Regions from separate parts of the Streptomyces sp. NPDC058051 genome, predicted to be linked through region 3. Evidence: riboswitches for the same ligand, from Rfam matches in the RefSeq annotation. Region 3 holds a riboswitch; each other region holds the start of a gene.

Region 1 (5,237 bases), on a different contig from region 3:
CCGTGGGGCGAGGGTCTGGTCCGGTCCTGGTACCGACGCGCGCTGGTCGAGCTGGCGCAGCTGCCGCACATCGGCCGGGTCGCGATCCAGACCAACCTCAGCACCCGCACGGGGTGGCTGGCCGAGGCGGGAGACGCGGGCCGCGAGAAGATCGCGCTCTGGTGCACGTACCACCCGGGCCAGACGCCGTACGAGCGGTTCCTGACCAAGTGCCGGGAGCTGTCCGCGCTGGGCATCCGCCACAGCGTCGGCGTCGTCGGTCTCGACGAGCACCTCGACGAGGCGCGGCGGCTGCGCGCCGCCCTGCCGGACGAGGTCTATCTCTGGGTGAACGCCGCGGAGGGCCACGCCTACACGGACGAGGAGGCGGATCGCTGGACGGCCCTCGATCCGCTCTTTCCGTACAGCCGGCATCCGCACCGGTCGGCCGGGCTGCCCTGCAGGACAGGCGAGTCGGTCATCTCGGTGGACGGCGACGGCACGGTGCGGCGCTGCCATTTCGTCCCGGCGGAACTCGGCAACCTCTACGACGGGAGCTACCGGCGCTCCCTCGGCCCACGCGCCTGTCCGCTGGCCGTCTGCGACTGCCACATCGGCTATGTGCATCTGGAGACGCTGCCGCTGTACGACGTCTTCGCGGGCGGTGTGCTGGAACGAATACCGGCGCATCCGTCGTCGGCCCTCGCCGGACGGGCCTGAGCTGAAGCCTCGGCCCGTCCGGCGAACGAGGGCCGGCGCCGCCGGATCCCGTCCGGCGGGCCGGCCACGGTGCGGGCACTACAGCGGCAGGAGATCCGGCCGCTTCGCCTCGACATGGTCGCCGGAGGACTCGCCGCGCAGCCGCCGGCCGATCCACGGGACCAGGTACTCGCGCGCCCAGTGGATGTCGTCGCGCCGCACTTCGAGGGTGCCGCGCTGGGCCTGCGGGGGCCATTCCTGGTCCGGGTCGGCCGGCGCGTCGACGCCGAGGACCTGGGCGGCGCGCAGCGCGACCCTGGTGTGCCCCTCGGGCGACAGGTGGAGCCGGTCGTCGTCCCAGGCGCGCCTGTCCTGGACGGACCGCAGCGACCACAGGTCGAGGACCGGGCAGTCGTAGCGGTCGGCGATGGACCGCACATGGGCGGTGTAGGTGGCGATCTTTCCGCGCAGATGCCGCAGCACGGGAACGCCCCGGGTGTCGAAGCCGGTGGTGACCATCACGGTGCCGACCGACTCGGTCAGCTCGGCCACCGCCCGCTCGAAACGCTCGGCCACGTCGTCGGGGTCGGTACCGGGCCTGATGATGTCGTTGCCGCCCGCGCAGAAGCTCACCAGGTCGGGTGCGAGCTCCTTGGCGCGCGGCACCTGCTCCTCGACGATCTGGTCGAGGAGGCGTCCGCGTACGGCGAGATTGGCGTACCTGAAGTTCCCGTGGGCGGAGCCTTCGGTGCTCGCCCCGGCGTCGGGGGCCGGGAGCTGGTCCGCGAGAAGTACCGCGAACCGGTCCGCCCAGCCTACGAATGTTCCGTCCGGGCCGGGATCACCGACTCCTTCGGTGAAGCTGTCGCCAATCGCCGCGTACGACTCGATGACGCTCTGTCGGTAGATGACGCCACGTTGGTTTTTTCTCGAATCGTCTGCCACAAAGGCTTATCCTGCACCGACGAATGTGACCTACGCGACCGTAATATGGGGTTGACGGGTGGTGAGATAGACCACCTGGTCAGTTTTTAGTAAAAGGGGAATAAGTAGAAGGGGCGGTGCGCCGCCGCGCACCGCCCCTTTCCGTGTTGCTCAGATCACTCTCCGGCCCAGACCGCTCGCCGGCTCAGTTGCCCGTCCGTTCGGCTCAGACGTAGATGCCGTGCGAAGCCAGGTAGGCGATCGGGTCGATGTCCGAGCCGTACGCCGGGCCCGTACGCACCTCGAAGTGCAGGTGCGGTCCGGTGGCGTTGCCGGTGGCACCGGAAAGGCCGAGCTGCTGACCGTTGCTCACGCTCTGGCCCACGGAGACGGAGACCGAGGACAGGTGGCCGTACTGCGAGTAGCGGCCGTCGGCGTGCTTGATGACGACCTGGTTGCCGTACGCGCCGCCCCAGCCCGCGGTGACGACGGTGCCGGAGGTGACGGCCTTCACACTGGTTCCGGTGAAGACGGGGAAGTCGATGCCGGTGTGGCTGCCGCTGGACCAGTTGGAGCCGGAGGCGCGGTAATTGGTGGTGTGGTTGCCGGGAACCGGGTGGCTGTAGCCCGAGCCGGTGCTCTGGGCGGCCGGGGCGGAAGCCTTGGACTCGGTGGCCGTCGACTCCTTCGCCGGGGCCGACTTCGCCGGGGCGGACTCGGCGGGGGCCGACTTCGCCGGGGCGGACTTCTCCGCGGCCGACGCGGCACCTGTGGACGCGGACTGGTCCGACGCCTTGGCGCCGAGCGTCAGCTTCAGGCCCGGGAAGATCAGGCCGGGGTTCTCGCCGACGACGTCGCGGTTGTCCTGGTACAGCTTCTGCCAGCCGCCCTCGACCCCGTGCTCGTCGGCGATCTTCGCCAGGTAGTCGCCGGAGACCACCGTGTACGTCACGGTGGCGTCCTGCTTCTGTGCGACCGGCTTGGCCGGGGTGGCGTGCGCGACGGAGGCCGACTGCGAGGCGGCGGCCGGGGCGGCCTGCTCCGCGGCGTGGGCACCGGTGGCACCGAGCAGCGGCAGGGCGATGACGGCGCCACCTGTGCTCGCGGCGGCGACACCGCGGGCGATGGTGCTGGTCTTCGTACGACGGTGCTTACCCGATATGGGCATGACGTGCTTCCTCTCCGGCGCCTGCGAGGTGAGCTGTCGGGTTCGGGCTGGAGATGCCCGGCCGCGCTGTGCGCGGCTTCACCCCTAGCCGTCCGGATTCGTCTCCGGACGGCGGCCTACCTGGTTCCCCCGCTCCTGCCACACGATCGGTGGGTGCGAATTCCGGGCGGCGGCAGGATTAGGCGGTCCGACCGGATTGATGGCGACCGTAAGCGAGTCGGGACGGCGAGAACAAGCCATCGCTCCCTTCCCGGCATTCCGCGCACGGAGATCGGCACGGAATTACGGTCACACTCCGTGGATTAAGGATCTTGGAATTCCGCGCCGCGCACGGAATACCCAACCGGCCCGCCAGTACACACCGTCACGGATATGATCCCGCTCACGACAGGGGGACCATCTCCCGTACAACTAGGGCGTATTCAAATAAATGCACCCATTACGGACATGTCACACCCTTCACCCGCGCCGGAGCCTCAGCACCCTCGCGTCGAGATCCCCCCGGAGGCCGGTGTGCAGTCCCTGATGCAACAGCACCGCACCGTGATGCACCTCCCCCGTGTCCACACAGGTGTACGTCGCCGCGGGATCGAGTCCGCGCAGCCGCAGCGCCGGCGGCCGTTCCCCGTACCTCTGCGCCTCCAGCCACATCAGGACCACGGTCACGTCCTCGTGTACGTACTGGACCGCACTGAGTCCGCCGCGCGGGGCCCGCAGCCGGTACAGCGCGCCGTGCTGCACCACCGGCCGGATCTCCTTGTAGAGATCCACCCAGGTCCGCGCCTCGGCGAGCCCCTCCTCGCTCCACTCGGTAAGATCCCCGCCGATCCCCAGCACACCGGCCATCGCACTCACGAATCGGAACCGCAGTGAGCTGGCCCTGCCGTTGAGCTGTTCGTTCGGGCTGTCGGTGACCCAGGCGGCCATCACGCGGGCCGGATGGATCTGACCGAAGCCCTCCTGGATGGCGAGCCGGTCGAGCGGGTCGGTGTTGTCGGACGTCCACACCTGGTCCGTACGGGACAGAATCCCCAGATCGATCCGTCCGCCACCGCCCGAGCAGGACTCGAAGGCGACCGAGGGATGCGCGGCCCTGAGCCGGTCGATCAGCGCGTAGAGGGCGTCCACATGCTCGATCCAGAGCTTCTGCTGGTACTCCTCCCCCGGCCAGCCCGCGTCGGTGAAGCAGCGGTTGAAGTCCCATTTCACATAGTCGATCGGCGCACTGGTGAGCAGTGCGTCCAGTTGTTCCCACAGGTATTCCCGCACATCGTGGCGGGCCAGATTGAGCACCAGTTGATTGCGGAACTCGGTCCGCGTCCGCCCGGGAAAGTGCTGTACCCAGTCGGGGTGCGCGCGATAGAGATCACTGTCGGCGTTGACCATTTCCGGCTCGACCCAGATACCGAACTGCATACCGAGTCCGCGCACTTCGTCGGCGAGCGGCTTCAGTCCATCGGGAAAGCGGTCCGGATTCGGCGTCCAGTCGCCGAGCCCGGCCCGGTCGCTGGTGCGCTGCCCGAACCACGCGTCGTCCACGACGAACAGTTCGACGCCCATCGCGGCGGCGCGCACGGCGAGGGCCCGCTGCTGTGCCTGCGAGATGTCGAAGCCGGTCGCCTCCCAGGAGTTGTAGAGCACCGGGCGCAGGCGCTGCGCGTCCGGGACGACATGGGCCAACTGCCAGGCGTGCCAGGCCCGGCTCGCCCCGCCGAACCCCTCCGCGCTCCACAGACCGGCGAAGACGGGTGTGGTGTAGGACTCCCCGGGTGCGAGCAGCAGCAGCCCCGATTCGTCGTAGCCGGCCCCGCCGGTGATCTGGACGAGCCCGTCGGGGAGCTGCTGCACGGAGATCCGCCACGAGCCGGACCAGCCCAGCGCGCAGCCGTAGACCTCGCCGCTCTCCTCGGTCGCCGTGCCGTCGGCGTCGAGTGCGACCCACGGAAGGTACTGGTGGCCGGTGTGGCCGCGCCTGCTGGAGATGACGCTCTCGCCATACGTCAGCTCCGCCCGCGCGAGCTGCGACTCCGCCGCCCAGCGCCCGTGCAGGCGGCTCAGCCGCCAGCCGTCGCGGGCGGGCAGCGACCAGGCGGCCGCGTCGGCGCGGAGCAGCTCCAGCGGCGGACCGTCGGGCCCGGCGTGGGCGACGGTGGCCCAGCGCTCGATCACATCGGAGTCGTCCCGCATCCGGTAATGAAGGGTCAGGGCGAGCCGGTGCACGGAGTCGGTGAAGCCGATACGGAGCTCCTCCCCGTCCACCTCGGCGTCGGCGAAGGCCCACTCGGTGCCGCGGACCTGCGCGGTGCGTACCGAGAGGGCGGGGCGGACGAATCGGGGACCGCCCTCCACGGGGTACTCCTCGCGACCGTCGAGCTGCGACTCGAAGCCTCTGAAGGGCGGCTCCGGCGCTGCGGCCAGGGCCTCCAGCGCGGCGAGGGAGATCCGCGGCCCCCAGTGCAGATGGATC
Region 2 (5,237 bases), on a different contig from region 3:
ACCCTTGAGGACGCCCGCACCTTCTTCCGTACGTACTACGCGCCCAACAACGCGGTGCTCTCGGTCGTCGGCGACATCGACCCCGAGCAGACCCTCGCCTGGATCGAGAAGTACTTCGGCTCCATCCCGTCCCACGACGGCAAGCAGCCGCCGCGCGACGGCACGCTCCCCGAGGTCATCGGCGAGCAACTGCGCGAAGAGGTGCGCGAGGAGGTTCCGGCGCGGGCGCTCATGGCCGCCTACCGGCTGCCGCACGACGGCACCCGCGAGTGCGACGCGGCAGACCTCGCCCTGACCGTGCTCGGTGGCGGCGAGTCGTCGCGGCTGCACAACCGCCTGGTCCGCCGTGACCGTACGGCCGTGGCGGCCGGGTTCGGGCTGCTGCGGCTGGCCGGGGCCCCCTCGCTGGGCTGGCTGGACGTGAAGACGTCCGGCGGCGTCGAGGTGCCGCAGATCGAGGACGCGGTCGACGAGGAGCTCGCCCGGTTCGCCGCCGAGGGCCCGACGCCCGAGGAAATGGAACGTGCGCAGGCCCAGTTGGAACGCGAGTGGCTGGACCGGCTCGGTACGGTCGCGGGCCGCGCGGACGAACTCTGCCGCTTCGCCGTCCTGTTCGGCGACCCGCAGCTCGCTCTGACGGCCGTACAGCGGGTGCTCGACGTCACCGCGGAAGAGGTCCAGGCGGTCGCCAAGGCCCAGCTGCGCCCCGACAACCGTGCGGTGCTGGTCTACGAGCCGGTCGATGCGGCCGAACCCGCAGACGCAGCGGACACCGATGAGACCGACGCCGAAGACACCGACGCGCACGAAGGAGCGGACAAGTGACCGACGCTGCCGCGACTGGAGTTTCGATGCAGTACCACCCGCAGCCGACCCCCGGCGTCGCCCGCCCCTGGGCCTTTCCCGCGCCCGAGCGCGGTGCCCTGCCCAACGGGCTCACGGTGCTGCGCTGCCACCGGCCCGGCCAGCAGGTCGTCGCGGTCGAGATCTTCCTCGACGCCCCGCTGGACGCCGAGCCCGAGGGCCTCGACGGCGTGGCAACGATCATGTCGCGGGCCCTGTCCGAGGGCACCGACAAGCACACCGCCGAGGAGTTCGCCGCCGAGCTGGAGCGCTGCGGCGCCACCCTCGACGCGCACGCCGACCACCCCGGCGTCCGTGTCTCCCTGGAGGTCCCTGCCTCCCGGCTGGCCAAGGCGCTCGCCCTGGTCGCCGAGGCGCTGCGGGCGCCTGCCTTCGCCGACAGCGAGGTCGAACGGCTGGTACGCAACCGGCTCGACGAGATCCCGCACGAGCAGGCCAACCCGGCCCGGCGCGCCGCCAAGCAGCTCTCCAAGGAGCTCTTTCCGGCCGAGGCCCGGATGTCGCGCCCGCGCCTGGGCTCCGAGGAGACGGTGGAGCGGATCGACTCGGCAGCCGTGCGCGCCTTCTTCGACGCCCATGTCCGGCCCTCCACGGCGACCGCCGTGGTCGTCGGCGATCTCACCGGCATCGACCTGGACGCCCTGCTCGCCGACACCCTCGGCGACTGGTCGGGGGACTCCGCGGAGCCCCGGCCCGCCCCGCCGATCACCGCCGACGACTCCGGTCGCGTGGTGATCGTGGACCGCCCGGGCGCGGTGCAGACGCAACTGCTGATCGGCCGGATCGGCGCCGACCGGCACGACAGCGTGTGGCCGGCCCAGGTGCTGGGCACGTACTGCCTGGGCGGCACGCTGACCTCCCGGCTGGACCGCGTGCTGCGCGAGGAGAAGGGCTACACCTACGGCGTACGGGCCTTCGCCCAGGTGCTGCGGTCGTCGGCCCCGGATTCCGCGTCGGGGGCGACCGGCGCGGCCATGCTCGCCATCAGCGGGTCGGTGGACACGGAGTCCACGGAACCGGCGCTGAAGGACCTGTGGACGGTCCTGCGGACCCTGGCGGCCGAGGGACTGACCGACGGAGAGCGTGAGACGGCCGTGCAGAACCTCGTGGGTGTCGCACCGCTGAAGTTCGAGACGGCGGCCTCGGTCGCGGGCACCCTCGCCGACCAGGTCGAGCAGCATCTCCCGGACGACTACCAAGCACGGCTGTACACCCGGCTCGCGGAGACCGGCACGGTCGAGGCGACCGCGGCGGTGGTCAACGCCTTCCCGGTCGACCGGCTGGTCACGATCCTCGTCGGAGATGCGGCGCGGATCGAGGAGCCGGTCCGGGCGCTGGGCATCGGAGCGGTGTCGGTGGTCGCCGGCTGACGGTCGGTCCGCCCCGGCCGCGGTCGCACCCGCCGCGGCGCAGGACGGTGTCCGGCCCCGCGGCGGGCTTCGGCCGACCGGCCGCGTTGTCGTGTGTGGCAGTCCACCCGTGGGCTGTCACACACGACAGCGAGCAGGCCGGGCGCGGACCGCACCCGTCGGCCGACCGATTCGCCGACCGGCTATGTATCGATATGTCAGCACATAAGGAAGACCCCTGTGAGGCAGATCTCGCCGGGGTCTTCTCTTTTGTCCTCTTTTGGTGGAGAGGTTGCCTGTCTGCCCTGTGGGATGCGCTACAAAACGGCCTGTCCGTTTGGTGAATGAAAGTGCCCCCGCTTAGCGTCGGCTGGGCTGTCCGCCACTCGTATGCCACATCCGTGACGTACCGGGCAGCCATCGCCGAGTCCCCGTCAGGCGCGAGCCTGGGGAGCCGGGGACCCACGCAGTCCCTGGGGTGAATCGGATGTCTGAGCCTCGGTGAGGCCGGGGCGTCCGTAGGAGACCTTCCTGCTCCGAACCCGTCAGCTAACCCGGTAGGCGAGAAGGAAGGAAAGGATCAGCCACTTCATGGCGTTCACCCGTGCCACCGGGAAGCATCGTGCCCCCAGCCGGCTGACGCGCGGCAGCGCGAAGATCGTCGGCGTCGCGACGCTGGCCACCACCGGCGTCATCGGCGGCATGGCCGCCCCGGCCGTTGCCGCGGACTCCTCCACCGGCGAGACCGGACTGAGCCAGGTCATCGCCATCGAGAGTGCTCTCGCCGAGCAGATCGACGCCCAGGCCGACGCGCAGCAGCGCCAGGCCGATGCTGCGGCGAAGGCGAAGGCGGAGGCCCAGCGGAAGGCTGAGGCCGAGAAGAAGGCGGAGGCCAGGAAGAAGGCCGAAGCGAAGAAGAAGGCGGACGCCTTGGCCGAGGCGCAGCGCGCGACCGAGGCGCGGGCCGAGAAGGTCCGTGCCGCCCGGTCCGCCGAGCGCACCCGCCTGGGTTCCTTCCAGCTCCCGGTCGCCGGTTCGTACGTCACCACCGGGTACAAGTCCAGCGGCTCGCTCTGGTCCTCCGGCAGTCACTCGGGCATCGACTTCCACGCCGCGTCCGGCAGCTCCGTCGTCGCCGTCGGCGCCGGTACGGTCGTCGAGGCCGGCTGGGGCGGTGCATACGGCAACAACATCGTGCTCCGGATGACGGACGGCACGTACACGCAGTACGGCCACCTCTCCTCGATCGGCGTCTCCGTCGGCCAGAGCGTCGGCGCGGGGCAGCGGATCGGCCTCTCCGGCTCGACCGGCAACTCCACCGGACCGCACCTCCACTTCGAGGCCCGCACCACCCCGTCGTACGGCTCCGACATGGATCCCGTCGCGTACCTGCGCGCCCACGGCGTCAACGTCTGACCGACGCGCGCCGCACGCAGCACCCCCCAAAGGCCCCGGCAGCAGCTCGCCGGGGCCTTTGCCGTCCCCGGTCTCCGCGCCCGCCCGCAGTGCCTGCGCCCGGGTCTCCGTGCTCGGCCTTCGCGCCCGCCCGCAGTGCCTGTGCCCGGAACCGTCCTGCGGCCAAAGATATTCACGAATTTCCACCCGGCATCGGAAATTCGGCCGCCTTGCAATAGAGTCGCAGAAGAGGCGTCGGTCGGCCGCGTTTCGCGGGGATTAAGGCGGAGGTTCGGATATGCGCATTCCGGCGCATTCGGTATGCACGGCGATCCGTGACGACATCGTCTCCGGTGTCTTCGAACGGGGCGGCCGACTCACCGAGGAGTTGCTGGCGCGTCGTTACGGGGTCTCCCGTGTCCCGGTGCGGGAAGCGCTGCGCACCCTGGAGTCCGAGGGCTTCGTGGTCACGCGCAGACATGCGGGCGCCTGTGTCGCCGAGCCCACCGAGCAGGAGGCCGCCGACCTCCTGGAGGTGCGGATGCTGCTGGAGCCGCTGGGCGCCGCACGCGCCGCTCAGCGTCGCACCGAGGCGCATCTCAAGGTCCTGCGGGGTCTGGTCAGGCTCGGCCAGGAGCGTGCGCGGCGGGGCGAGGGGGAGGACCTGCGCTCGCTGGGCGGCTGGTTCCACGAGACGTTGGCGCAGGCCTCCGGCAGTTCCAGCCTGATCGCGCTGCTCACCCAGCTCCGGCACAAGATCGCCTGGATGTACACCGTCGAGCAGCCGGCCCGTCCGGTGGATTCGTGGGCCGAGCACGGAGCCATCGTGGACGCGGTGGCGCGGGGCGACGCGGAACGCGCCCGGGCCCTGGCCACCCAGCATGCCGAACGGGCCGCGGTCGCGCACCGGCTGCGCCGCAACGACCGGCCGGCCCGAAGGCCGGAGACCGCCCGGGTCGACCGGGTGAGGAGTTCGCAACATTCCGTAAACACCACGAGTGTTCGGCATTAACAATTACGCCGTATACAAAGAGCAGTAATTTCGTGAGGGCTTTCTTTGGGCTGCCCGAATTAGGTCCGCTCGCCCGAGGGCGGGAAAGTAAAAAGCCGCGACTCCGAATAAGGATGTCGCGGCTCTCTCCCGGTAAATGGTTCAGACCGTCTCCGGGAGCTCGTCGAGCCCCTCCGCGACCAGCTTGGCCAGGCGGTCCAGGGCGGCTTCGGCGTTGTCGGCGTCGGACGCGAGCACGATCTCCTCGCCGCCGTGCGCACCGAGGCCGAGGACCGCGAGCATGGAGGCGGCGTTCACTGGACTGCCGTCGGCCTTGGAGACCGTCACCGGGATGCCGGAAGCCGTGGCGGCACGGACGAATATGGATGCGGGGCGGGCGTGCAGGCCCTCGGCCCAACCGACGTTGACGCGGCGCTCAGCCATGGTTCTGCCCTTCACGAATCAATGGTTGTCTAGACCAGTTTCTCATGTGGTGCACGGTGTTCCGGCCGACCTGCGAGGCGCCCGCAACCCTTGCCGGGCCGCCGATCGGCCTCCTCAGACTGCCCCGGCTCCCTGGCCTACGCGACCGGTGACGGAGCCGTAGTCTTTGCGCATGCAGTCCTCGCCGGAGCAGA
Region 3 (5,237 bases):
CCCGCGTACACCGCGGCGTCGTCGAGGATCTCCTCGATGCGCAGCAGCTGGTTGTACTTGGCGACGCGCTCGGAGCGGGCCGGGGCACCGGTCTTGATCTGACCGCAGTTGGTGGCGACGGCCAGGTCGGCGATGGTGACGTCCTCGGTCTCACCGGAGCGGTGCGACATCATGCACTTGAAGCCGTTGCGCTGGGCCAGCTCGACGGCGTCCAGGGTCTCGGTCAGCGAACCGATCTGGTTGACCTTGACGAGCAGGGCGTTGGCGGAGCCCTCCTCGATGCCGCGGGCCAGGCGCTCCGGGTTGGTGACGAACAGGTCGTCGCCGACGAGCTGGACCTTGGCGCCGAGCTTGTCGGTGATGACCTTCCAGCCGGCCCAGTCGTCCTCGTACAGCGGGTCCTCGATGGAGACCAGCGGGTACGCGTCGACGAGCTCCCCGTAGTACTCGGTCATCTCGGCGGCCGAGCGGGACTTGCCCTCGAACTCGTACGAGCCGTCCTTGTAGAACTCGGACGCGGCGACGTCGAGCGCGAGCGCGATGTCCTTGCCCGGGGCGTAGCCGGCTTCCTTGATGGCCTCAAGGATGAGGTCGAGGGCGGCGCGGTTGGACTCCAGGTTCGGCGCGAAGCCGCCCTCGTCGCCGAGACCGGTGGAGAGGCCCTTGGTCTTCAGGACCTTCTTCAGCGTGTGGTAGACCTCGGCGCCCCAGCGCAGCGCCTCGGAGAAGGACTCCGCACCGATCGGGGCGATCATGAACTCCTGGATGTCCACGTTGGAGTCGGCGTGCGACCCACCGTTGAGGATGTTCATCATCGGAACGGGCAGCAGGTGCGCGTTCGGGCCGCCGAGGTAGCGGAACAGCGGCAGGTCCGAAGCCTCGGAGGCCGCGTGGGCCACGGCGAGCGAGACGCCGAGGATGGCGTTGGCGCCGAGCGAGCCCTTGTTCTCGGTGGCGTCCAGGTCGAACATCGCCTGGTCGATCAGCCGCTGCTCGGTCGCGTCGTAGCCGACGAGCTCCGGGCCGATCTGCTCGATCACGGCGAGGACGGCCTTCTCCACGCCCTTGCCCTGGTAGCGGTTGGGGTCACCGTCGCGAAGCTCAATGGCCTCGAACGCACCGGTGGAGGCGCCGGACGGCACGGCAGCACGGCCCGTGCTGCCGTCGTCGAGGCCAACCTCGACCTCGACCGTGGGGTTCCCCCGGGAGTCGAGGATTTCCCGGGCTACGACGACGTCGATGGACGGCACGAGGCATCTCCTTCTGGGATATGACACTGGTTGTGCAGGGTCACTTTGGCCTTGCGACAAGAGCCTAACCGGCCCGGCCCGGTCAGCCGGACGAACGCCCGTCCCCTGGGACGAAAAAGGACCCAAGGGCGCCCACCGCCGGACAAAAGGCCAGAAATTTACTGACCAGTAACTACAACAGTTGAACGGTCGCCCCGTTTGCCCCGAACGCCGCCCGCACGCCCCCGCGCGGGAAAAACCCCGGCCCGGCGCATACGGGGGATTGCGCGCCGGGCCGGGGTGCTCGGGGGAGAGAGCCGGGGACTACTTCGTCAGGTGCAGCTGCTGACCCGGGTAGATCAGGTCGGCGTCCTTGACGATGTCCTTGTTCAGCTCGAACAGCCGCTGCCAGCCACCCTTGACCTTGTGGTCGGCGGCGATCTTGCTCAGGGAGTCGCCGGAGACGACCTTGTACTCGCCGTCGCCCTTCTTGACCTTCTCGCCGGTCGGGGTGGTGACGGTCTTCTTCGACTCGGCCTTCGGGGCGGCGGAGCGGTCCGAACGGGAGGCGGCGGGAGCCTCGGTGCGCTCGGCCTTCTTCGGCTGGGCCTGCTGCTTCGGCGCGGCCGGGGTGCTCTGCTGCTGGGTGGCGGCGGAGGACTTGCCCGCGGAGGAGCCGGTGTCGACGCCCGGGTCGACACCGTCATTGGTCAGGTTGCCCGCGGAGGCGCAGCCCCAGGCACCCGGACCCTGCAGGTCGAGGAGCCGCTCGGCGGTGGCGATCTGCTGAGCCTTGGTGGCCAGGTCGGCGCGGGAAGCGTACTGCGTACCGCCTGCGGCGGCCCAGCTGGACTGCGAGAACTGCAGACCGCCGTAGTAGCCGTTGCCGGTGTTGATGGACCAGTTGCCACCGGACTCGCACTGGGCGACGGCGTCCCAGGTGGCGACGGACGCGGCGGAGGCGCCGGTCGCTCCCATCAGCGGTACGGCGACAGCGGTGCCGGCGACACCGGCGAGCGTGGCGATACGGACGGCCTTGGACGGGCGGCGGTGCTTGCCCTTGCTGGAAAACAGCATGGAACTTCTCCTCACCGACGCCTACGAGGTGAGCTGTCGGGTTCGGGCCAAGTGAGTTGCCCGGTCGCACGTCCTAGCACGCGACTTCACCCCAAGCCGGGTCCTGATGCGTCTTTCGACGATCGGGACCAGGCGCTTACCTGGGTCCCCCGCTCCTGCCTACGGCGCTTTACGCGTCTGTTCCCTTCGACCGACGGCAGGATTCGGCGTGACGGTCGACGGGGCCCGCGGTGCGAGCGGTTCCGACCGTAAACATACGCAACCCCGACATTCAAAGAAGGACACATCGGACAATCATCCCTTACTTGCATCTGAGGAACCGTCGTTTCCGCAGGTGGGACGCGATGCGGCGGGGCTCTCCAGCGGCGACACGCCAGTTGACGCAAAGAGACCCATGTCTCACTTACGCATAAGTGGACATAGGTCCCTGAACTACCCCGACTTTTGGGGCTCTTTTAGACGATTTTCAGACCGCACTCACTCGGACTTCAGGTCGAGATCAAGGCTCTGGCCAGGGAGAATGAGGTCCGGATCGGAGCCGACGACACCCTTGTTGGCCTCATAGAGCGCGGGCCACCCACCGGGGATGTTCTGTGCATCAGCAATCGCCCAGAGGTTGTCGCCGGGGCGAACGGTGTACGCGCCGTCGGTCGCCGCCACGCCGGCGTCGCGCGCACCGGCATCACCGCGCGAGGCATGGCGGCCGGACTCGCGGTCGCCGCCACCGGCCACTCCGCCGCTTGCCTCGGAGGCCGGCGTGCCGCGGTGCTTGCCACCCACCCCACTGGACGAATCGGATGAATCGGACGCGTCGGATGAAGAGGACCGGTCGGAGGACGCGGTGGCCGAGGGCTTCGCTGACGGCGTGGCCTCACCGGCCGACGCGCCGGTGCCGCCCGAGCCCTTCGCGTCACCCGTACCGCTCGACGCGTCGTCGGACGGCGTGGCGCTGTCGGACGGGGTGGCCGACGCGCCGTCAGCCGGCTCCGCGCTCTGCGTCGGGTCGGCGGAGGGCACGGCGCCCGGGTCGACACCCGGCAGCGTCCCGTCCACCGCGAGGCCGGAGATGACCGCACAGCTGGGCCACGCCTGCGGCCCCCGGTCGTCGAGGACCTTCTCGGCCACGGCGATCTGCTGCGCACGGCTGGCGAGGTCGGCACGCGGGGCGTACGACTCACCGCCGTACGCCTTCCAGATCTCCTGCGAGAGCTGCAGGCCGCCGTAGAAGTCGTTGCCGAGGTCGGCGCTCCACATGCCGCCGCTCTCGCACTCGGCCACACGGTCCCAGGTCGTGGCGTCGGCCGCGTGCGCACCGGCCGCGCCGAGCAGCGGGATGGCGATGGCCGATCCGGTCACGCCCGCGGCGACGACGATGGCGGGTGCCTGACGAGGGCGACGGTGTCTGCCGTTCGCGGAGCCCATGGGGTTGCCTTCCGTGTGACGGGTGAGTCGAACGGTGAACCTAGCGGGACTCGAACGCGTGTCACAAGTCGATGCAGCACAGATCACGTCGAAGTCACAGAGTTGACGGAGCGTCATCCTGCGTCGTGGTGGCGCCCGGCGTGAACTCCACGGGCAACGTGCGCAGTCCACGCATGATCAGCCCGCCACGCCACCGCAAATCGGTAGGTTCCACCGCAAGGCGCAGGTCGGGAAGGCGTCTGAGCAGGGTGGTGAGCGCGGTCCGTCCCTCCAGTCGGGCGAGCGGCGCTCCCAGGCAGTAGTGGATGCCGTGCCCGTATCCGAGGTGCTGATTGTCACGCCGCGCGAGGTCGAGCGTGTCGGGGTCCTCGAAGCGTTCCGGGTCGCGGTCGGCGGCGGCGAGCACGACGAGTACCGGGTCGCCGACCGCGATGTGCTGTCCGCCGAGCGTCAGCGGCTCGGTGGCGAACCGCCAGGTCGCCAGCTCCACCGGCCCGTCGTACCGCAGCAGCTCCTCGATCCCGGTCTCCAGCAGATCGCTCTCCCCCGCGTCGAGGGAGAGCTGGAGCCGTTCGCGTTGTCCGGGGTTGCGCAGCAGGGCGTAGACCCCGTTGCCGATGAGGTTGACCGTCGTCTCGAACCCGGCGAAGAGGAGGATGAAGGCCATGGCCGCGGCCTCGTTCTCGGTGAGGTGCTCTCCGTGGTCACTGGCCCGGATCAGCCCCGAGATCAGGTCGTCCCCCGGGTTCTCCCGCTTGCGGTGGATCAGCTCGGCGAGATAGCCGCGCATCTTCTTCACCGACCTGGCCACCCCGCCGCGGGGGCCGCCGCCGTGGCGGATCATCATGCCCGCCCAGTCCCGGAAGTCGTCCTGGTCCTCGCGGGGGACGCCGAGCAGGTCGCAGATCGCGTAGATGGGGAGCGGGAACGCGAAGTCGTGGATGAGGTCCGCCTTCCCCTCCGCGACGAAGCGGTCGATGAGACGGTCCGTCAGCTCCTGCACGCGGGGCGCGAACTCGGCGACCCGGCGCGGGGTGAACGCCTTGGAGACGAGGCGGCGCAGCCGGGTGTGGTCGGGCGGGTCGATGTTCAGCAGATGCGTCATCAGCTCCGCCTTGCGTTCGCCCGGAATACCCGTCTTGCCCTTGGCGTGCGCCGGCTCGGCGTGGTGCGCCGGGTTCTTGGAGAGCCGGGTGTCGGCGAGCGCCTGCCGGGCGTCCGCGTACCGGGTCACGAGCCAGGCCTCGACGCCGCTGGGCAGCGCGGTCCGGTGCACGGGGCTGTGCTCGCGCAGCCACGCGTAGGCCGGGTAGGGATCGGTGGCGAACTCCCAGGTGAAGAGTGGGGGCGCGTCGACGGGACAGGCGGCGGGGCGGTCGGCGGGCGCAGGACCGGCGGGAGCGGCACCACGGTCGGCGGGCTCACCCGCGGGGCTGTGGGCAGGCTGACCGGCGGGACGGTCCGTGGGGCTGTGATTCACCCCCCGACGTTATCCGTTGCCCTCCGCCG
Region 4 (5,237 bases), on a different contig from region 3:
AACGCCCGTGCCGCGCAGTCCGGGCCGCTCGCGCAGGCCAGGGCCTCGCAGGAGGTCATCGAGGAGCAGACCGCGCTGGCCGAACGGCAGGCCGCACTTGCCGCGCAACGGCTCGAAGCGGACGTCAGGCGACCGGCGGACGCCGAGGCATACCGCCAGCGCACCCTCGCGGAGGCGGCCCGTGACCGGGCGCAGTTCGAGGCCGACGGCGGTGCGTACACCGAGCGGACGCTCGCCCAGGCGCAGGCCGACGCCAACAGTGTGCGCGCGGCCTCGCTGCGCGACGGCAACCAGGAGCTCATCGCGGCCAACCGCATCGTGGAGAACCTGCCCGCCCTGGCCGACGCCGCCGCCCGCGGCATGTCGGGGGCCGACCTCACCGTCCTCAACGGCACCAACGGTGTCAACGAGATGGCGGCGGGCGTCGTCAGCCAGGGGCTCGCGATCCTCCACTCGCTGCAGCGCGGCGCGAGCCCGATGAAGCCGGCGTCGTTCGCCGGGAAGACCGCTCCACGGATCACCGAGACGAACTGAGCGGGGCGCGGGCGGCGCGAGGGCTGCGCGCGGACGGTGGTTCGAGGGATGCCAGGCAGGCATGGTGCGCCGGTGGTCGTGGTGCGGTCGGTGGTCATGATGCGCGCGTGGTCATGAGTGCGCTGGACATGCCGTACAGTTGTATTCACCGACGCGGGGTGGAGCAGCTCGGTAGCTCGCTGGGCTCATAACCCAGAGGTCGCAGGTTCAAATCCTGTCCCCGCTACTGAAGATTCAGGCCCGGCACGCATGACGCGTGCCGGGCCTGAATCATGTCTGCGCCGTGTTGCGCACGCGGTACGCCCGGCCTGCGTGTCGTGGAGTGGTAGACCCGGCGGCCTGTGAGCTGCGCCACGTGCGCACCCCATTGGCCGATGACGATTCGCCGCACGACGTCGCTCCGGCGAGCCTGGGAGTGGGCGCGGTACCGTCCGCAGCCGCGCGTGTACCGGGCAGGAGAGCACAGGTGGGGAAGCGGCTGAAGCGGCGTGGTGGACACGGCGAGGACAGCGGAGCCCTCACCCGGCGGTTCGTCCGCAAGCTGCCCGCCCTGATGATCATCGGCGGAGTGGTGTTCGACGCCTTCACGCCGCCGACCTTCACCGCCATTCCGCTCTTCGTGGCGGCGCCCCTGATCGCGGCACCCTTCTTCTCGCTGCGCAGCACCATCCGCACCGGTATCGCCGCGACGCTGGCCGTCATCGTGCTGCGCGTGTACAACAACAAGCTGCCGTTGGTCGTCCCACTCATCGAACTGCTCACCCTGGTCACCGTCTCGGTCCTCGCGGTCGTGATCAACACGGTCGTGCGGCGCGGCAACGAGCAGCTGGCTTCCGCGCGGGTCATCGCGGAGACCGCCATGCGGGCGGTGCTGCCGAAGCCGTCCGACCGGATCGGCGGGCTGCATGTGGCGGCGCGGTACGAGGCGGCGCAGGCGGACGAGTTCGTCGGCGGTGACCTGTTCGCCGTGACGGACACCCCGCAGGGGGTGCGGCTGGTGGTCGGGGACGTACGGGGAAAGGGGCTCGACGCCGTCGAGTCGGTGGCGGTGGTCATCGGGGCGTTCCGGGAGGCGGCCGAGCAGGAGCGTTCGCTGGAGGGTGTGGCGCAGCGGCTGGAGCGGGCACTGGCGCGGGAGGGGACGCGGGGCGGGCTGGATGCCGTCGAGGGCTTCATCACCGCGGTACTGGCCGAGATCCCGTCCGGGGTGAACCGGGTGCGGGTCGTCAACCGCGGTCACCCCGAGCCGATCCTGCTGCACTCGGACGGGGCACTGGAGGTGCTGCGGCCCACGGCGCCCGCGCTGCCGCTCGGGATGGGGCTGGGGGCGTGGCCCGACCGGGCCGACGAGTGGGATCTGCCGGCCGGGACGACCCTCCTGCTCTACACCGACGGTCTCTCCGAGGCGAGGGATACCGAGGGAGTCTTCTACGATCCGGCGGCCCGGTTGCGTGGACGGATCTTCCCGGGGCCCGAGGAGCTGCTGTCCGCGCTGACCGATGACGTACGGCGCCATACGGGGGGCGAGACGACTGACGACATGGCGCTGCTCGCGGTCATACGGCCCGCGGAGGGGCAGCCGGACCGGCGCAGGACCGTGAGGATCGTGGGCGTGGACGAGATGTGACGGGCGGGGGCGGGGGGCTTGTGGGGCGTGCGGGTGTGGGGGTGGCGGTGTCGGCGGGCGTTTAGTGGGGTGCGCGTCGTGCGGTCCGGCGGTGACATCGGCACGCGATGCCACCGTGCGTAATCGAAAGGCGTCGCTCCGCATAACAGTTGACGCAACGTCAGAAACCCGGTAGTGGCTGAAGGGTAATTAACTCATCCAGTTACGCGCGATTTTGTCCAGTAAAGTCCAGGCCAAAGACGTGAACGATCAGTGGGAACGGCTTGGAATCAGGCCCGTGCGTCTATTAACGTTCGATAACGCAGCGCGGTCGTCCCAGCCGTCGTCAGTGGCGGCACCGTGCGCGAGCGCCGAATTCCGCAAGGGAACCGGGGAACCACCTACATGGGGTGAATCGGACACCTGTGTCTCGTGAGAGGCAGTGGCGTCCGTAGGAGACCTTCCTGCTCCGAACCCGTCAGCTAACCCGGTAGGCGAGAAGGAAGGAAAGGAGTGCGCCCCCGTGGCGTCCAACAAGCCTGCCCCCGAGTCCCCCTCGCGCTTCAACCCCGAGTTCGGTTCCGACTTCGGCGCTGACTCTGGATCAGGATGTGGTTCCGGTTACGGAACCGCCGGGACGGGAACGGCGTTCGGCGCCGATTACGGCACCGGGCCCGGCGGCTTCAACCCCGAGTTCGGCGGCGACCTCCGCGCCGACGAGCATGGTGAGCCCGCCCGAAGCTGGGACGAGTGGAACCCCACCGAGGAGTCCGTCCGCCCCGTGCGCGGCAAGCACCGCGTCGCCAAGCAGCGCAACGGACTTGCCCGTAGCTCCACGGTGCTCGGGGTCGGCGTCATCGCGGCGGTCGGCGCGGGCGGCATGGCCAGCGCGCAGAGCAAGCCGCCGGTCTCCATCTCCCTTCCCGACGCCATCACGAACAACCTTCCCGACGCCAAGTCCCTTCCCGGTGTGGGCTCCCTGTTCTCCGGCGAGTCCGAGGCCGACAAGGCCGAGATCGCCGCCGCTGCCGCCCCGCTCACCACTGCCGGCCTCACCGCGGTCGACGCCGAGCAGGGCACGACGGACGCCGGCGAGGCCCTTCGCGCCCGCATCCTCCAGCAGGCCGAGCAGCAGCAGGACGCCGCCGACGCCGAGGCCAAGGCGGCTCAGGAGAAGGAGGCCGCGGAGAAGGCCGCCGCCGAGGCCAAGAAGCAGCAGGACGCGGCCGAGGCCAAGGCCGCCGCCGAGAAGAAGAAGGCGGAAGAGGAGGCCAAGGCGAAGGCCGAGGCACTGCGGCTTGCCAAGCTGGCCGCCAGCTACGCCATCCCGACCTCCTCGTACACGATCACCTCGACGTTCGGCCAGGCCGGCTCGATGTGGTCCTCCGGGTACCACACCGGTCTCGACTTCGCGGCGCCGACCGGCACCCCGATCAAGGCCATACACACGGGCACCATCACGTCGGCAGGCTGGTCCGGTTCGTACGGCTACCGCACGGTGCTGGAGCTTGAGGACGGTACGGAGCTGTGGTTCTGCCACCAGTCCTCGATCGGCGTGAGCGTCGGGCAGAAGGTCACCACCGGTGACACCATCGGACGGGTCGGCGCGACCGGCAACGTCACGGGCCCGCACCTCCACCTGGAGGTCCACACCCCCGACGGCACGGGCATCGACCCGATGGCCTGGCTGCGGGACAAGGGCCTCACCCCCTGATCGGCCGACCCGCCCCTCCCCACCCGCGTGATCCGAACCGGTTCACCGGTTGTTGAACTCCGGCAGTCCTGACGCTCACCCCCCGACGTCAGGGCTGCCGGTTCTGTCGGAGTCGAGGCCGCGGTGTCCGGTTCTGTCAGAACCGCGGCCCGGGGCCGGGGCCCGGCGCAGGGACTCGACGCCCGGTCGGCAGTGGAACGGTCACCCGTGCGTCGGAATAGCGGAACAGCCGGAATTCGTTATGCCGCTTATGACTTCTCTTCGCAAGCTGGGCCCTTCCGATCTCCAGGTCTTCCCGCTCGCACTCGGCGGCAACGTCTTCGGCTGGACGGCTGACGAGGCGCACTCGTTCGCCGTTCTGGACGCTTACGCCGCGGCGGGCGGCAACTTCATCGACACCGCCGACGCCTACAGCGCCTGGGCTCCGGGCAACGAGGGCGGCGAGTCGGAGACCGTCATCGGCAAGTGGCTCGCGGCACGCTCCAACCGTTCCGACATCGTCGTCGCCACCAAGGTCGGCGCCCACCCCTCGTACAAGGGGCTCTCCGCCGCGACCATCAAGGCCGCGGCCGAGGAGTCGCTGCGCCGGCTCGGCACCGATCACATCGATCTGTACTACACGCACTTCGATGACGAGACCGTCCCGGTCGAGGAGATCATCACCGCCCTCGACCAGCTGGTGAAGGAGGGCAAGGTCCGGGAGATCGCCGCCTCCAACATCAGCCCCGCGCGGCTTCAGGCGTCCCTGGACTTCTCGGAGCGCGAGGGCCTGGCCCGTTACGTCGCCCTGCAGCCGCACTACAACCTGGTCTCCCGCGACACGTACGAGGGCGAACTCCAGGACACGGCCGCGCGGGCCGGGCTCGCCGCCGTGCCGTACTTCGCCCTGGCCTCCGGCTTTCTCACCGGCAAGTACCGGCCGGGCGCCTCGGTGGAGAGCGCACGGGCCGAGAAGGCCGGCCAGTACCTGGAGTCGGAACGGGGGCCGAAGGTCCTGGCCGTGCTCGACAGGGTCGCTCAGGAGCACGACGCGGAGATCGCGACCGTTGCGTTGGCGTGGCTCGCGTCCCGGCCCACCGTCGCCGCGCCGATCTCCTCGGCCCGTACAGTCGAGCAGCTGCCCGCGCTGGTGGCCGTCGCCGATCTCTCGCTGACCGAGCAGGAACTGGCCGACCTCACCGAGGCATCCGCCTGACGAGGACGTTCAGGACTCCTCGCCCTGTTGGCCCTGTTGGCCCTGTTGGCTGTTCGCCGTTCGCGGTTGCCGTTCGTCCTTCGTCGCTTGCGGACGGCCGTGCACCAATTGCCTGCCCCAGGAGCCCCGCGCTTCTGGGGCAGCACGCGCGGGGCATGCGTGCGATTCCGGGTGCGTCATCGCTCCTG

What was found. Region 3 has a riboswitch for cyclic di-AMP ahead of ACFVUT_RS16700 (transglycosylase family protein). Riboswitches for the same ligand answer to the same signal wherever they lie in the genome.
Region 1: linked by a shared signal. The riboswitch ahead of ACFVUT_RS33085 (LysM peptidoglycan-binding domain-containing protein) and the one ahead of ACFVUT_RS16700 (transglycosylase family protein) in region 3 are both predicted to bind cyclic di-AMP.
Region 2: linked by a shared signal. The riboswitch ahead of ACFVUT_RS27360 (M23 family metallopeptidase) and the one ahead of ACFVUT_RS16700 (transglycosylase family protein) in region 3 are both predicted to bind cyclic di-AMP.
Region 4: linked by a shared signal. The riboswitch ahead of ACFVUT_RS29910 (M23 family metallopeptidase) and the one ahead of ACFVUT_RS16700 (transglycosylase family protein) in region 3 are both predicted to bind cyclic di-AMP.

The regions. Positions count from the first base shown of each region.
Region 1 covers NZ_JBHVRW010000031.1:83,788-89,024, forward strand. The annotation lists gene ACFVUT_RS33065 (STM4011 family radical SAM protein) at 1-699, shown strand, start outside; gene ACFVUT_RS33070 (SGNH/GDSL hydrolase family protein) at 778-1,623, opposite strand; gene ACFVUT_RS33075 (M23 family metallopeptidase) at 1,829-2,146, opposite strand; gene ACFVUT_RS33080 (pentapeptide repeat-containing protein) at 2,274-2,528, shown strand; partial or broken gene ACFVUT_RS33085 (LysM peptidoglycan-binding domain-containing protein) at 2,417-2,770, opposite strand; cyclic di-AMP (ydaO/yuaA leader) riboswitch at 2,776-2,932, opposite strand; gene ACFVUT_RS33090 (alpha-galactosidase) at 3,230-5,237, opposite strand, start outside.
Region 2 covers NZ_JBHVRW010000020.1:106,029-111,265, forward strand. The annotation lists gene ACFVUT_RS27350 (M16 family metallopeptidase) at 1-825, shown strand, start outside; gene ACFVUT_RS27355 (M16 family metallopeptidase) at 852-2,234, shown strand; cyclic di-AMP (ydaO/yuaA leader) riboswitch at 2,625-2,791, shown strand; gene ACFVUT_RS27360 (M23 family metallopeptidase) at 2,805-3,629, shown strand; gene ACFVUT_RS27365 (GntR family transcriptional regulator) at 3,907-4,620, shown strand; gene ACFVUT_RS27370 (HPr family phosphocarrier protein) at 4,762-5,043, opposite strand; gene ACFVUT_RS27375 (GNAT family N-acetyltransferase) at 5,216-5,237, shown strand, end outside.
Region 3 covers NZ_JBHVRW010000009.1:100,941-106,177, forward strand. The annotation lists gene eno (phosphopyruvate hydratase) at 1-1,250, opposite strand, end outside; gene ACFVUT_RS16700 (transglycosylase family protein) at 1,554-2,306, opposite strand; cyclic di-AMP (ydaO/yuaA leader) riboswitch at 2,310-2,483, opposite strand; gene ACFVUT_RS16705 (transglycosylase family protein) at 2,784-3,728, opposite strand; gene ACFVUT_RS16710 (cytochrome P450) at 3,823-5,208, opposite strand; gene ACFVUT_RS16715 (nucleoside triphosphate pyrophosphohydrolase) at 5,218-5,237, opposite strand, start outside.
Region 4 covers NZ_JBHVRW010000024.1:111,624-116,860, forward strand. The annotation lists gene ACFVUT_RS29895 (SPFH domain-containing protein) at 1-534, shown strand, start outside; tRNA gene ACFVUT_RS29900 (tRNA-Met) at 687-760, shown strand; gene ACFVUT_RS29905 (PP2C family protein-serine/threonine phosphatase) at 1,001-2,161, shown strand; cyclic di-AMP (ydaO/yuaA leader) riboswitch at 2,500-2,652, shown strand; gene ACFVUT_RS29910 (M23 family metallopeptidase) at 2,664-3,854, shown strand; gene ACFVUT_RS29915 (aldo/keto reductase) at 4,105-5,049, shown strand.